DNA from 3 places in the Mesorhizobium sp. M0019 genome. Region 2 is predicted to be linked to each of the others. Evidence: predicted binding sites of a transcription regulator. Region 2 holds the regulator's gene; each other region holds the start of a gene.
The links. Region 2 encodes PhoB, which activates phosphate uptake and scavenging genes when phosphate is short. Its sites were predicted from a motif close to TGTCATNNANCTGTCAT; they were not measured.

Region 1: a site for PhoB is predicted at 1,541-1,557, ahead of ugpB (sn-glycerol-3-phosphate ABC transporter substrate-binding protein UgpB). Genes of this name have one in related genera too.
Region 3: a site for PhoB is predicted at 2,830-2,846, ahead of phnC (phosphonate ABC transporter ATP-binding protein). Genes of this name have one in related genera too.

The regions. Positions count from the first base shown of each region.
Region 1 is NZ_JAMYVK010000015.1:79,262-83,761, forward strand. It holds gene ugpA (sn-glycerol-3-phosphate ABC transporter permease UgpA) at 1-86, opposite strand, end outside; gene ugpB (sn-glycerol-3-phosphate ABC transporter substrate-binding protein UgpB) at 168-1,478, opposite strand; gene NKK47_RS13615 (bifunctional diguanylate cyclase/phosphodiesterase) at 1,775-4,207, shown strand; gene tlpA (thiol:disulfide interchange protein TlpA) at 4,210-4,500, opposite strand, start outside.
Region 2 is NZ_JAMYVK010000001.1:330,757-335,256, reverse strand. It holds gene xylF (D-xylose ABC transporter substrate-binding protein) at 1-153, opposite strand, end outside; gene NKK47_RS01665 (ROK family protein) at 440-1,684, shown strand; gene phoB (phosphate regulon transcriptional regulator PhoB) at 1,694-2,383, opposite strand; gene phoU (phosphate signaling complex protein PhoU) at 2,400-3,107, opposite strand; gene pstB (phosphate ABC transporter ATP-binding protein PstB) at 3,140-3,943, opposite strand; gene pstA (phosphate ABC transporter permease PstA) at 3,940-4,500, opposite strand, start outside.
Region 3 is NZ_JAMYVK010000017.1:33,703-38,202, forward strand. It holds gene phnE (phosphonate ABC transporter, permease protein PhnE) at 1-834, opposite strand, end outside; gene phnD (phosphonate ABC transporter substrate-binding protein) at 901-1,809, opposite strand; gene phnC (phosphonate ABC transporter ATP-binding protein) at 1,900-2,748, opposite strand; gene NKK47_RS14570 (DapH/DapD/GlmU-related protein) at 2,984-3,601, opposite strand; gene phnL (phosphonate C-P lyase system protein PhnL) at 3,598-4,305, opposite strand.

The sequences.
Region 1 (4,500 bases), on a different contig from region 2:
TAGAAGAAAACCAGGGTGATGGCGAGTTGTGGCGCCACCAGCAGGTAGGGCAGGATCTTGTTGGGAAAGACGACGCGTGGAGACAGGCTGATTTCCCTCGCTATCCAGGTATCGCCCACGCCGGCTCGCGTGGGCGATATTCCAACCGACTAACCGAGATAATCCCGTCAGTTCTCCAGCGCTTCCTTGATCGCCGCGTTGCCGCGCGCAACCGCATTGTCGAGTGCCTGCTGGGCGGTTTGCTGGCCGGCCAGCATCTTCTCCAGCTCCTCGTTCTGGATATCGCGCACCTGCGGCAGATTCGGCAGGCGCACGCCCTTCGAATTGTCGGTCGGCGACTTGCCGATCATCTGCAGGATGGGTGTCTCGCGGCCGGGGTTCTTGTCATAGAAGCCTGATTTCTTCGTCGCCTCATACGCGGCGAGCGTCACAGGCAGGTATCCCGACTTCTGGTGCAGATATTCCTGCACATCGGTCTTGGACAGATAGGCAAAGAAGGCGGCGACACCCTTGTATTCCTCGTCCGACTTGTTGCCGAACACCCAGAGGCTGGCACCGCCCGGCGTCGTGTTCTGCGGGGCACCCTTGGCGTCGCTATCGTAAGGAAGCTGGCCGATGCCATAGTTCATGCCGGACTTGACGATATCGCCGAGGCCGCCCGACGATTCGGTGAAGATGCCGCATTCGCCGGCGAGGAATATCTGCTTGGCTTCGGAGGTGCGTCCGCCATATTTGAACGTGCCGTCCTTGGCCAGGTCAGCGAGCGCCTGGAAGTGGTTGACGAAAATCGGCGCATTGATCTTGAGTTCGACATCACCGCCGGCCAGGCCATTCTGCTGGGTGGCCCAAGGCACGTCATTCCACGCCGCGAAATTCTCCAGGTGGATCCAGGTCAGCCAGGTCGAGGTATAGCCGCAAGGGGCGCCGCCGCTCGTCTTGATCTTCTTGGCAGCTTCCCACACCTCGTTCCACGTCTTGGGCGGATTGTTCACGTCGAGGCCTGCCTTCTGGAAGATGTCCTTGTTGTAGTAGAGGATCGGCGAGGAAGAGTTGTAGGGGAACGATAGCATGGTGCCGTCCGGCTTCGAATAATAGCCGACGATGCCGGGCAGATACTGGCTCTTGTCGAAAGTCATCCCGGCGCCGGTCATCACATCGGCCACCGGCTTTATCGCACCCTCGGCCGCCATCATCACGCCGGTGCCGACGTCGAACACCTGGAGGATATCGGGCGCTTGCCCGGCACGAAAGGCAGCGATGCCGGCATTCAGCGTCTCCGGATAGGTGCCCTTGAACACCGGAACGAGCTCATAGTCGCTCTGGCTGGCGTTGAAATCCTTGGAGATCTTGGCGACGACCTCGGCGTTGGCGCCGGTCATGGCGTGCCACCAGCTGATCTGCGTGACGGCGAAGGCGGAGGTGGTGGAAAGCAGGGTCACGGTGGCGGCGATACCGGCCGCAAAGCCGAAGAACTTCATGTTTCATCTCCCGTTTGTCATTGGCGAAAGGGGCACTTCCGCAAAGCCAATATGTGGCGCTGATGACAATCGGACAACGGTTTTATTGCGGATCAATGAACATCATTCCTTCCTAAAGTGCACTCGCTACCGAAACCGGGCGCCAGAAATCACATCACCGTCTTTTCGGCGCAGCGGCGTCGGTTTTCCCCCGAAAAGACCCGCCTCATGGCCCGCGGGTTAACCATTCGTTAAAATCTCCAAGAGCTAATCAGTCACACCTCCCCTGTTCGTTTTGGCAGACCGAGTGAACCAGGATGCTGACGGTCTATAATTGTATTGTAAGTCAGCACGATCCGAGACTGGTTGCGCTTGCCGCACTCGTCTGTGGAATTTCTTGCTTCTCAGCGGTTAATCTCCTTAAGCATGTCGGCCGATCGACCGAGCGAAACCGGCTTGTCTGGCTGATGATCGCCGCGGCCTCGACCGGGTTCGGCATATGGGCGACGCATTTCATCGCCATGACCGCGTTTACGCCGGGAATACCGAACGCATACAATCCGGGATTATCCGCCTTTTCGCTTGCCGCCGCCGTTATCATGACCGCGCTTGGGATGTGGGTCGCCACCTTGCGCCGCGGCATCGACTATTTCCTCGCCGGTGGCGCCATTCTGGGCGGCGCCATCGCGACGATGCACTACATCGGCATGGCAGCTTTCGAGGTCGAAAGCCGGGTCGTATGGAACCTGCTCCTTGTCGCGATATCGCTTCTGGCCGGCGTGACCCTCGCGGCACTGGCGCTCCTTGTCGTCTTGCGCCGTCCGTCAGCGCTCGCGACTTTCGGCGGCGCCGCGCTTTTGACGCTGGCGATTTGCAGCTTGCATTTCATCGCGATGGCTGCGGTGTCGATCATTCCGGATTCCTCGATTGAAATATCCGAACATTCCATCGAGCCCATTTCCCAGGCCTTTGCCGCAGCGGTCGCCAGCCTGATAATCCTTGTGCTATCGGGTGCCGCGCTGTGGATCGACCTGCGCTTTCGCCGCCAGAAGCTCGAGGCCGATCGCATGCACGATCTCGCCAATGCGGCGGTGGAAGGTCTGATCGTTTGCGATGGCACCCGCATTGTCAGCGCCAATGACAGTATGGCGAAGCTGACCGGAACAGCGACAGCCACCCTGAACACGATGCAATTCGGCGAGCTTTTCGACGGACAGAGCGCAGCCGATATGTCCGGCTTCGGCGAACAGGCGCAGGAAGCGAAGTTAAGGGGCAGTGACGGGGCGAGAATTCCTGTCGAGCTGATCGCCAGGAAAATCACCTACTGCGGCAGGCCTCATACGGTGCTTGCCGTTCGCGACATCCGTGAGCGCAAGAAGGCAGAACAAGAGATCCTCCGCCTCGCGCATTTCGATCCGCTTACCGGGCTTGCCAATCGGCGGAGCTTTTCTTCCCGGCTGGAAGCAGAATTCGCCTCGATGGATCGTGGCGGCAAGGATGGACATCTGGCGCTCCTGCTGCTTGACCTTGACCGGTTCAAGCAAGTCAACGACCTCTATGGCCACGGGGCCGGCGATGCTATGCTGCAGAAGCTGGCGCACTGCATTTCCGGCATCCCGCGCCACGGACAGATGCTCGCGCGTCTCGGCGGCGATGAATTTGCCATCATAGCTCCGAACCTCCCCGACCCCCTGGCCGCAGGCCGGATAGCCGAGGACTTGCTGGCGGCGATCCGGGAGGAAAACAGGGTTTCGGTCGGCTCCGGCCTCGTCTCGGCCAGCATCGGCATCGCCTTCTTTCCGCTGGATGCCGAAGACCAGGCCGGCCTGATCAGCCATGCCGACACGGCACTCCATCGCGCCAAAACCGAAGGCAGGGACACTTATCGGTTTTTCGAGATAGCCATGGGCACCGCGGCCCGCGACAAGCGCGTGATGGAGCATGAATTGCGCCAGGCGATCGCCCGCAAGGAGTTCCACCTCGTCTATCAGCCGCAGAAGGAGATCCGCGGCGGCAGGATGATCGGCTTCGAAGCCCTGGTCCGTTGGCAGCACCCTGAGCGGGGTGACATTTCTCCGGCCGTTTTCATCCCCGTGGCCGAGGACAGTGGCGCTATCGCGCAGATCGGCGACTGGGTGCTGACGACGGCTTGTAACGATGCTGTTCGCTGGACAAACCCGCTGATGGTCGCCGTCAACGTCTCCGCCGTGCAACTTCACAATCCGAACTTCAGCCGCAAGGTGCACGACGCATTGACGAGATCCGGCCTGGCCCCCGGCAGGCTCGAACTGGAGATCACCGAAACGGCCCTGGTGAAGGACATGCCGCGCGCGCTGGCAACCTTGAGGCAGGTCAAGGCGCTTGGCGTGCATGTGGCGATGGACGATTTTGGCACCGGCTATTCTTCGCTGTCCAACCTCAGCGCCTTTCCCTTCGACAAGATCAAGATCGACGGGTCGTTCATCAAATCGGTCGACAAGAACGCCCAGTTCGCGGCGATCGTTCGCGCCGTGCTGGGGCTTGGACGCGGTCTCGGCCTACCGGTTCTGGCAGAAGGCATCGAGACGCCGGGTGAATTGCAGTTCCTGGACGCCGAGGCTTGCGAGATCGGGCAAGGCTACTACCTCGGCAAACCGGCTCCGATCGAGACATTCGGGGAACTGACGGGCGTGGCCGCTCCGGCAATCCGCACCGCCAGCCGACGCGGCGCAAGCATTGCCGTGCTCAAGCCGCGCCTGCGCACGGTCTGAGCCTATCCCGGCTGAAGCGCCGCCTCGACCAGTCGCTTGGCATCCGGCCCCGACCATTCGGCCGGGCCATTCATATGGGCGATCAGGCAGCCTTGCCCATCGATCAGCATGGTGACCGGCAGACCGAGCGCCAGGCCGCGCGTCTTGACGTCGTTGAACAGCGCCATCGTGGTATCGCGATAGTAGCCGAGCGACTTGACGCCGGTGTCCTCCAGGAACTTCTTCGGTTTGGCATCGTCGCCGGCATCGACGTTGACGGCAACAACCTGAAACGCATCGCTGCCCATCTCCTT
Region 2 (4,500 bases):
GGCCGCCTTCATTGCGGCCTCGTCGGTCTTCCAGCGCTCTTCCTGGAAGTTCGACCACGAAACGCCGATGACCTTGTCTTTAGCCTGCGCCACCGACGCCAGCGCCAGCGTCATGGCGACACCCGCCAGAATGGCGGTCGTGAATTTCTTCATCATATCCTCCCTGCGCCGCGTACGGCGTGACCAATTGGCTCAAAGACCAGCTTAGAAGCTCTAATTTTTTCGAGCCTCGAAAAAATACTGGCCCGATCTCCGGCTGCTGTCAACATCGATTCTGATGGATTTTGATGACTCTGCGGGTTTTTTCGAGCGTCGGAATAAACGATGACAGCGCCACCTGCATCTGACACTATTTGCCTGCGTCCGACACTATTTGTCGGACATTACCGACGGCTTCCGGTTCATGAGCGGCCGCGGCAACCGGGAGGAAAGCAAAACAATGTCGGTCGGAATCCGCCATGACGATTTGCGCCGGCGCAACCGGGCGATGGTGATCTCGGCGGTGCGCCGGGCCGGCCAGCCATCGCGTACTGAGATCGCAGCTACTACCGGCCTCAGTCATTCGACCATATCGGCGATCTCTTCCGACCTGATACGGGAAGGCATCCTCGCCGAGAGCAAGGCAAGTGAGCCCGTTTCGTTGAAACGCGGTCGTCCGCAGGTCGGCCTCGCCCTCAACCCGGAAGCGGCGGCGGTGCTGACCGTGGTGTTGTCGCTGAATTTCCTGTCGGCCGCCATTATCGACTATACGGGACAGGTGGTCGCCGAGGAACAGCGCCGACTGGACACGCTGACCATGCCGCGCGACGAGCTGATCCGTGAATGCATGGCCATCGTCCGGCGCCGGCTGCAGGATCCAGACCTTGACGTCCGCAGTGTCGCCCGCATCGCCCTGGCGATTCAGGGCATTACCGACTCCCCTGCACGCGCCATGCTGTGGTCGCCGATCACGCCGCAGACCGACATCGCCTTTGCCGACATGCTGGAGGACGAATTCGGCATCCCGGCAACGGTGGAGAACGACTGCAACATGATGGCGGTGGCTTTGCGCTGGCGCAATCCGGATCGCTATCGCGACGACTTCATCGCCATCCTGCTTTCGCATGGCATCGGCATGGGGCTGGTGCTGAAGGGCGAACTGTTCACCGGGACGCATTCCTCGGGTGGCGAATTTGGCCACATGATCCATCGTCCGGGCGGCGCGCTCTGCCGTTGCGGGCGGCGCGGCTGCATCGAGGCCTATGCCGGCAACTACGCCATCTGGCGCAACGCCAGGCAGATGAGCGAAGAAAGCGAACCGATCGCCGACGTCAGCGACGCCGACATGCGAGCACTGGCGGCCCGGGCGCGCGAGAAAGATGGGCCGGAACGCGAGGCCTACCGCAAGGCCGGCGAAGCGCTGGGTTTCGGTCTCGGCTCGCTGTTCGCGCTGATCGATCCGGCACCGGTCGCGATGGTCGGCGCCAGTGCCGCCGCCTTCGATCTGATCGAGCCGGCCTTGCGGAAGGCAATCGCCCAGACCGCCGGCGGCCAGCATTCGGGCTCGATCTCCTTCGATACAGAGCCGAACGAATTGCCGCTGATCCGCGAAGGCTGCGCGATGCGGGCGCTAAGCTTCGTCGACCAGGAGATTTTCGCGCCGGGCGCGCAAATGAGGCCCAGCGTCAGAAAGAACGTAGCCTGACCAGGCGGGTCAATCTTCCCTGATCGCATAGCCGGCACCGCGGATGGTGCGGATGACATCCGGCATCCGGCCGTTGTTGACGGCTTTGCGCAGCCGCCCGACATGCACGTCGACGGTGCGTTCGTCGATGTAGATTGTCTCGCCCCAGACATTATCGAGTAACTGGCTGCGCGAGAAGACACGGCCCGGATGCCGCATCATGAACTCGAGCAGCCGGAATTCGGTCGGCCCGAGCCTGATTTCGCTCTTCTTGCGATAGACCCTGTGCGATTCGCGATCGAGCACGATGTCGCCGACCTTCAGCACGCTGGACAGCACTTCCGGCTTGGCGCGCCGCAGCAGCGCCTTGACCCTGGCCATGAATTCCGGTGTCGAAAACGGTTTGACCAGATAGTCGTCGGCGCCGGTCGAAAGCCCGCGCACCCGGTCGCTCTCCTCGCCGCGCGCGGTCAGCATGATGATCGGCAGCCGCTCGGTTTCGGGGCGCACCCGCAACCGACGACAGAGCTCGATGCCGGAAACCGCTGGTATCATCCAGTCGAGCACCAAAAGGTCGGGCACATTCTCCTGCAAACGGATCTCGGCTTCGTCGCCGCGTGTCACCACCTCGACCTGGTAGCCTTCGGATTCGAGATTGTAGCGGAGCAGCACACCCAATGGCTCCTCGTCCTCCACCACCATTATGCGTGGTGCGATCATCGGCTGGGCACCCCCATCATGTCACCGGTGCGGACATTGTCGTTTCGTCCTGCTTCGGACGATTGACCGGCAATTGCTCGCCGGTCAGCACATAATACGCATTTTCGGCGATGTTGGTGACATGGTCGCCGATCCGCTCCAGATTCTTGGCGCAGAACAGCAGGTGCGTGCAAGCGGTGATGTTGCGCGGATCTTCCATCATGTAGGTCAACAGCTCGCGGAACACGGACGTGTATTTGACGTCGATGCGCTCGTCGGCGGCACGCAGCTTGGCCAACGCGGCCGCATCGCCTGCAGCATATTCCTCGATGACACCCTGCACCTGGATGAGAACCAGCTGCGCCATCGCGTCGATGGAATGCGACAGGTCCCGCGGCGTAGCGCTGAGGCCGACCGCACTCACGCGCTTGGCGATATTCTTGGCAAGGTCGCCGATGCGTTCGAGGTCGCCCGCCATGCGGATCGCTCCGACCACATGGCGAAGATCGTGGGCCATCGGCTGGCGTTTGGCGATCAGGGTGATGGCGCGGTCGTCCAGTTCGCGTTGACGCGCATCCATGATGGCGTCGTCGGAAACGACGCGTTGCGCCAGCACGTTGTCGGAATTCAACAGGGCCTTGGTCGCCCCGCCGACCATCGAACCGGCGAGGTCGGCCATGTCGCGGATCAGCTTGCTGATCTGCTCGAGATCCTCGTCGAAAGAAGCGACTGTGTGTTCGCCCATGGTCCTGTCCTCATATGCATGATCGGAACGGCTCAGCCGAAGCGGCCAGTGATGTAGTCCTGCGTGCGCTTCTCGCGGGGCGACGTGAAGATCTTCTCGGTCCGGTCGAACTCGACCAGTTCACCCAGATACATGAAGGCGGTCTGGCGCGACACGCGCGCCGCCTGCTGCATGTTGTGGGTGACGATGACGATCGTATAGTCGGCTTGCAATTCGTCGATCAGTTCCTCGATCTTGGCAGTCGACAGCGGGTCGAGGGCCGAAGCCGGTTCGTCGAGCAGAATGACTTCCGGCTTCACGGCCACGGTGCGGGCGATACAGAGCCGCTGCTGCTGGCCGCCGGACAGGCTCAAGCCGCTGGCGTTGAGCTTGTCCTTGACCTCGCTCCACAGCGCGGCGCGCTTCAACGCCTGTTCGACGCGGCCGTCCATCTCGGACTTGCCGAGGTTCTCGTAGAGCCTGACGCCGAAGGCGATGTTCTCGTAGATCGACATCGGGAACGGCGTCGGCTTCTGGAACACCATGCCGATCTTGGTCCTGAGGAGGTTGAGATCCTGCGACCGGTCGAGAATGTTCTTGCCGTCGAGCAGCACCTGGCCCTCGGCCGTCTGTTTTGGGTAGAGCTCATAGATGCGGTTGAACACACGCAGCAGCGTCGATTTCCCGCACCCCGAAGGGCCGATGAAGGCCGTGACACTGCGCTCAGGCAGTGACAGGCTGATGTCCTTCAGCGCCTTGCTCTGGCCGTAGTAGAAGTTGAGATTCTTGACCTCGATCTTCGTCTTCTCGACGACCGTTTCGGCCATCGTCATGTCTGGGGACAACATCTGTGTCATCTGTCCTCTCTGCGTCCGGTAAGGCTGCGGGCGAGGATGCTCAAGCCCAGAACCGTCAGGGTGATTATGAGTGCGCCGGTCCACGCCAGTTGCTGCCATTCCTCGTAAGGGCTGAGAGCGAACTGGAAGATGGTCACCGGCAGGCTGGCCATCGGCGCGTTGATATTGCTGCTCCAGAACTGGTTGTTGAGCGCGGTGAAGAGCAGCGGCGCCGTCTCGCCGGAAATGCGTGCTATCGCCAGCAATATGCCGGTGACGATGCCGGACAATGCGGCGCGGTAGGCGACCGAACGGATCACCACCCAGCGTGGCGCGCCGATCGCGGCACCGGCTTCACGCAACGCGTTCGGCACCAGGTTGAGCATGTCTTCAGTGGTGCGCACGACCACCGGAATGACCAGGATGGCAAGCGCAACGGCGCCGGCAATGGCCGAGAAATGTCCCATTGGCCGCACCATCAGCTCATAGACAAACAAGCCGATGATGATCGACGGCGCCGACAACAGGATGTCGTTGATGAAGCGGACGACGGTGGTGATGCGCGAAAAGCGTCCATA
Region 3 (4,500 bases), on a different contig from region 2:
GCCGCGCGAGATGGAGAGCTTCAGTTCCTCGCCGATGCCGCCACCGCCGACCGCGCCGATAATGGTCGAGATACGCACATTGATCTCGATCCTGAGCAGCGTGTAGGACATGAAATTGGGCAGCACTTGCGGCAGGCCGGCAAAGCGCACGCGCTCGAACCAGTTGGCGCCGACCGCGCGCAGGCCTTCTTCGGCGCGCATGTCGATGTTTTCGTTGATCTCGTAGAAGAGCTTGCCGAGAGCGCCGATGGAATGCAGGCCGATGGCGATGATGGCTGCGACCGGGCCGGTCGAGAGGATGGCTGCGAACAGGCCGGCAATGACGATCTCGGGGAAGGCGCGAAGCAGTTCCATGAAGCGCTTGACGACGAGCCTGAGCACCGGACTGGGCGTCAAGTTGCGCGCGGCGATGAAGGAAAAGGGCACCGCAAAGACAAAGCCGATGAAAGTGGAAACCAGCGCCACGTTAAGCGTGGTGAGCATCAGCTCGAAATATTCGGGTAGATAAAAGCCGCCCCAGAGATAGACGCGGCCAAGCGGGAAGTTGAACTCTTGGCTGCCCTTGTCGTGCGGCGATGCGATGTCGAACAGCGCCCGCCAGACGTCGTTCCAGTCCTTGGGAACAAGCCAACTAAGGAAATCCAGTATGTGCGGCAGCCGATCGAAGAAATGTCCGGCATTGGCCTCGTCGGCGAACCACATGGCTGTGCACATGGCGACAAGCAGTGAGCCGATGCCGAGCGCCGTGTAGAACCGGCGCAAGGACGTCTGGCGTCGCCAGGCGTCTGCTGCCTGCCGGACCGCGTCTGAACGAATTGTAGCGGCGAAGGTCATACGGGGTCACGAGCGGACACGCAAAAAGGGCGGCGCTGGAGGACGCCGCCCTTTCCGCAATTGTCGTCAGCCGCCGATCGCGGCTTTGCGGGCTTCGACGATGACGCTGTAGAAGTCCGGCTTCACCGGAACATAGCCGGTGAAATCGCCGCCTTCGATGGCCTCGAAGCAAGGCTTGTCCTTGGCCGGCAGGCTGGTGAAGAAGTTGGCGAGCTTGGCGCTCATATCGCCGCCGAGTGCGGTGCGCACGACCAGCGGGCCGTTCGGGATCAAGCCGGAGCGCCAGACTTCGACGAAATCGTTGGGGTCCACGGCGCCCTTGGCGACTTCCTTGTGGAAGGTGCCGGAGGTGTAGCCGTTCTTGAAGTCGCCGATGCCAGAGGAATCGTCAACCGCAACATCGACCTTGCCGTCGCGAACGGCGAGGAGGTTGTTCTCGTGGCCACCATTGAACTGTGTCGAGGCGAAGAAGGTTTCGTTCGAAGCGCCGGTGTCTTTCGGGATCTGGGTCAGCGGGATCAGGTAGCCGGAGGTCGAATCCGGGTCGGCATAGCCGAGCTTCTTGCCCTTGGCCGACTTGATGTCGGTGATGCCGGACGACTTCAGCGCAAGGCCGATCGAATAATAGCCGGTCGCGCCGTCGGTCTGCTGGGTGGTGAGGATCGGGGTCACGGCGTTCGGATCCTTGAGGTAGACGCTGGCATAGCCCGACGCGCCAAGCTCTGCGAAATCGAGCGTGCCGCCGAGCAGGCCCTGGATAACGCCGTCATAGTCGGCGGCCGGGAACAGCGAGACCTTCTCGAAGCCGAATTCGGACTTCATGTGATCGGCGAGGCACTGAAAGTTGCGCAGCCGGTCCGCTTCGTTTTCACCGCCAAGGATGCCGATGCGGAATTCCTTGATATCCTGGGCGTGAGCGGCGCTTGCCGCGATGGCGAGCAATGAAACGGCGCCAAAAACCATCTTCCTGAACATTATCTCTCTCCTGTTGGTCCCGGCCTCGCGCCGGTAGCGTTCGAATTTTTTGACAGGTGCCTTTGACGCGGGCGGGCGATCAGGCCGTTCTCAATATCCCGGGAATGCGGGCTCGAGCGGTCCGGCGGATGCAGCGATTTTCTGTTTGATGGCGACACTGGTGGAGGTGATGGCCTCGGAGATTTCGCCGCCATTGCTGTCGGCGCCGTAGACCATGCGCACGGCCTCGCGGTTGAGGGCTTCGGGCGGGCCGTCGAAGACGACCTTGCCGGCGGCCATGCCGATGATGCGGTTGCAGTAGGTGCGGGCCGTATCCAGCGTATGCAGATTTGTGATGACGGTGATGCCCTCGCGCAAATTGATGTCCTGCAGCGAATCCATCACCACCTTGGCGTTGAGCGGATCGAGCGAGGCAATCGGCTCATCCGCCAGCAACACCTTCGGCTGCTGCATCATGGCGCGCGCAATCGCAACGCGCTGCTGCTGGCCGCCGGAAAGTGTGCCGGCCGGCTGCAGGGCGGTGCGGGCGATGTCGAGGCGCTCGAGGGCTGCAACCGCCTCGGCGCATTCACCGCGGGAGAACATGCCAAATAGGTTGGACAGCGTCGAGCGGTGGTTGAGCCGGCCGAGCAGCACATTGGTCAGCACATCGAGGCGCGGCACGAGATTGAACTGCTGGAAGATCATGGCGCAGTCGCGCTGCCATCGCCGGAGCGGCGAGCCGCGCAACCCGGAGACCTCGACGCCGTTGAACAGGATGGATCCCTGGCTGGGATCGATGAGGCGGTTAATCATGCGCAGCAGCGTCGATTTGCCGGCGCCGGAGCGGCCAATGATGCCGACCATCTGGCCTTGCGGAATCGCGATGTGAACATTGCTGACGGCGGTGTTCTTGCCGAACCGGCGGGTGACGCCGCGGATTTCGAGCGTAGCTGACATGGTGCAGGCTCCAGTCCAATCGCAATTGAAGGTCTGTTTACCCTGGCTAGCGCAGCCGCATGAACCTGCGGTGTCGGAACGATGTCAGTTTTGTTACTGCCCACAGCCTGGAGCGGGGCGGGATCAACTCGGCGCGAGAAGCTCGAATGGTGAATGGTGATAAGAACGGCTTCCCTGAGCCTCGAAACCTGTCCGCTGCCCCCATTCACATTCACCATTCACCATTTCACGACCCTCAGCCGCCATATTTCTCCAGAAACGCCTCCGCCGACAATTCCCGAAAATCGTCGAGCGCGGCGCGCAGCCTTGCGTGGTCCCAGTCCCACCAGGCGAGCGCCTGGTAGCGCTCCGCGGTGCGGCGGTCGAAGCGTTCGCGGATCGGCTTGGCCGGTACGCCGGCGACGATGGTGTAGGGCGCGACGTCCTTCGACACCACCGCACCGGCACCGACCGCCGCGCCATCGCCGACGGTGACGCCCGGCAGGATGGTCGAGCCGTGGCCGAGCCAGGTGTCGTGGCCGATGGTGACGCGTTTGGCGCGGCGCTTGGCGAAGAATTCGCTCTCGTGCTCGGCGTCGTCCCAATAATCCGAGGCGCGATAGGTGAAATGGTGCAGCGTCGGCCGCCAGGTCGGATGGTTGGTAGCGTTGATGCGCACGCTTGCGGCGATGTTGGCGAATTTGCCGATCGTTGCGCACCAGACGCCGCAGTCCTGCATCATGTAGGAATAGTCGCCGAGCGTGCTTTCGGAAACCCGGCAGCGCTCGGCGATCTCGGTCCAGCGGCCAAGCGTCGAGTTCTCGACTTCCGCCGTCTCGTGGATCAGCGGCGCCTCCGACAGTTTCCTGGTCATGCGGCGATTTTCCCGGCGGCGAAGGCGGTCACGTCGATGACGCGGTCGGCGACCGCCTCACGCACGTCGTGATCGTGGAAGATGCCGAGCAAAGCGACGCCCGCTGCCTTCTTGGCGACGATCAGGGAAATCACCACATCGCGGTTCCTGGCATCGAGCGAAGCGGTCGGCTCGTCGAGCAGCAGGATCGGGTGCTCGGTGATGAAGCCGCGCGCGATGTTGACGCGCTGCTGTTCACCGCCGGAGAACGTCGCCGGCGGCAGCGCCCAGAGCTTCTCCGGCAGGTTGAGCTGCGCCAGCAAGGCGCGTGCCTTGCCGTGCGCGACCTCGCGCTCCTCGCCGCGCTCGACCAGCGGTTCGGCCACGACGTCGAGCGCAGAGACACGCGGTACGGTGCGCAGGAACTGGCTGACATAGCCGATGGTAAGCCGGCGCACGGCAAGCACGGTGCGCGGGCTGGCCGAGGCGAGATCGATGAGCCCGCCCTCGTGCTGGACGATGATCTGGCCTTCATCGGCGGCATAATTTCCGTAGAGCATTTTCAGGATCGAGCTCTTGCCGGCGCCGGACGGGCCGCCGAGCACGGCGCATTCGCCGGCCCTGATCGCGAACGAGACACCGGCGACCACCGGCAGTTTGATGCCGTCGCGCAGATGCATGGTGAAGCTCTTCGCGACATCGGAGACAACGAGCGGGGTTGCCATCAGAGCGTTCTCCAATCGTCATTCGTCTGCGGGCCAACACCCCCCTCTGGCCTGCCCTCTTTGCCAAAACTTGCCATCTCCCCCTCAAGGGGGGGGATTGGCAGTCGCATTCGGTTTCGCCATTCTCCTGTGTCGCAGAACGGGCGGGCCATAAAAGCTGCTGATCTCCCCCCTTGAGGGGGAGATGGCCGGCAG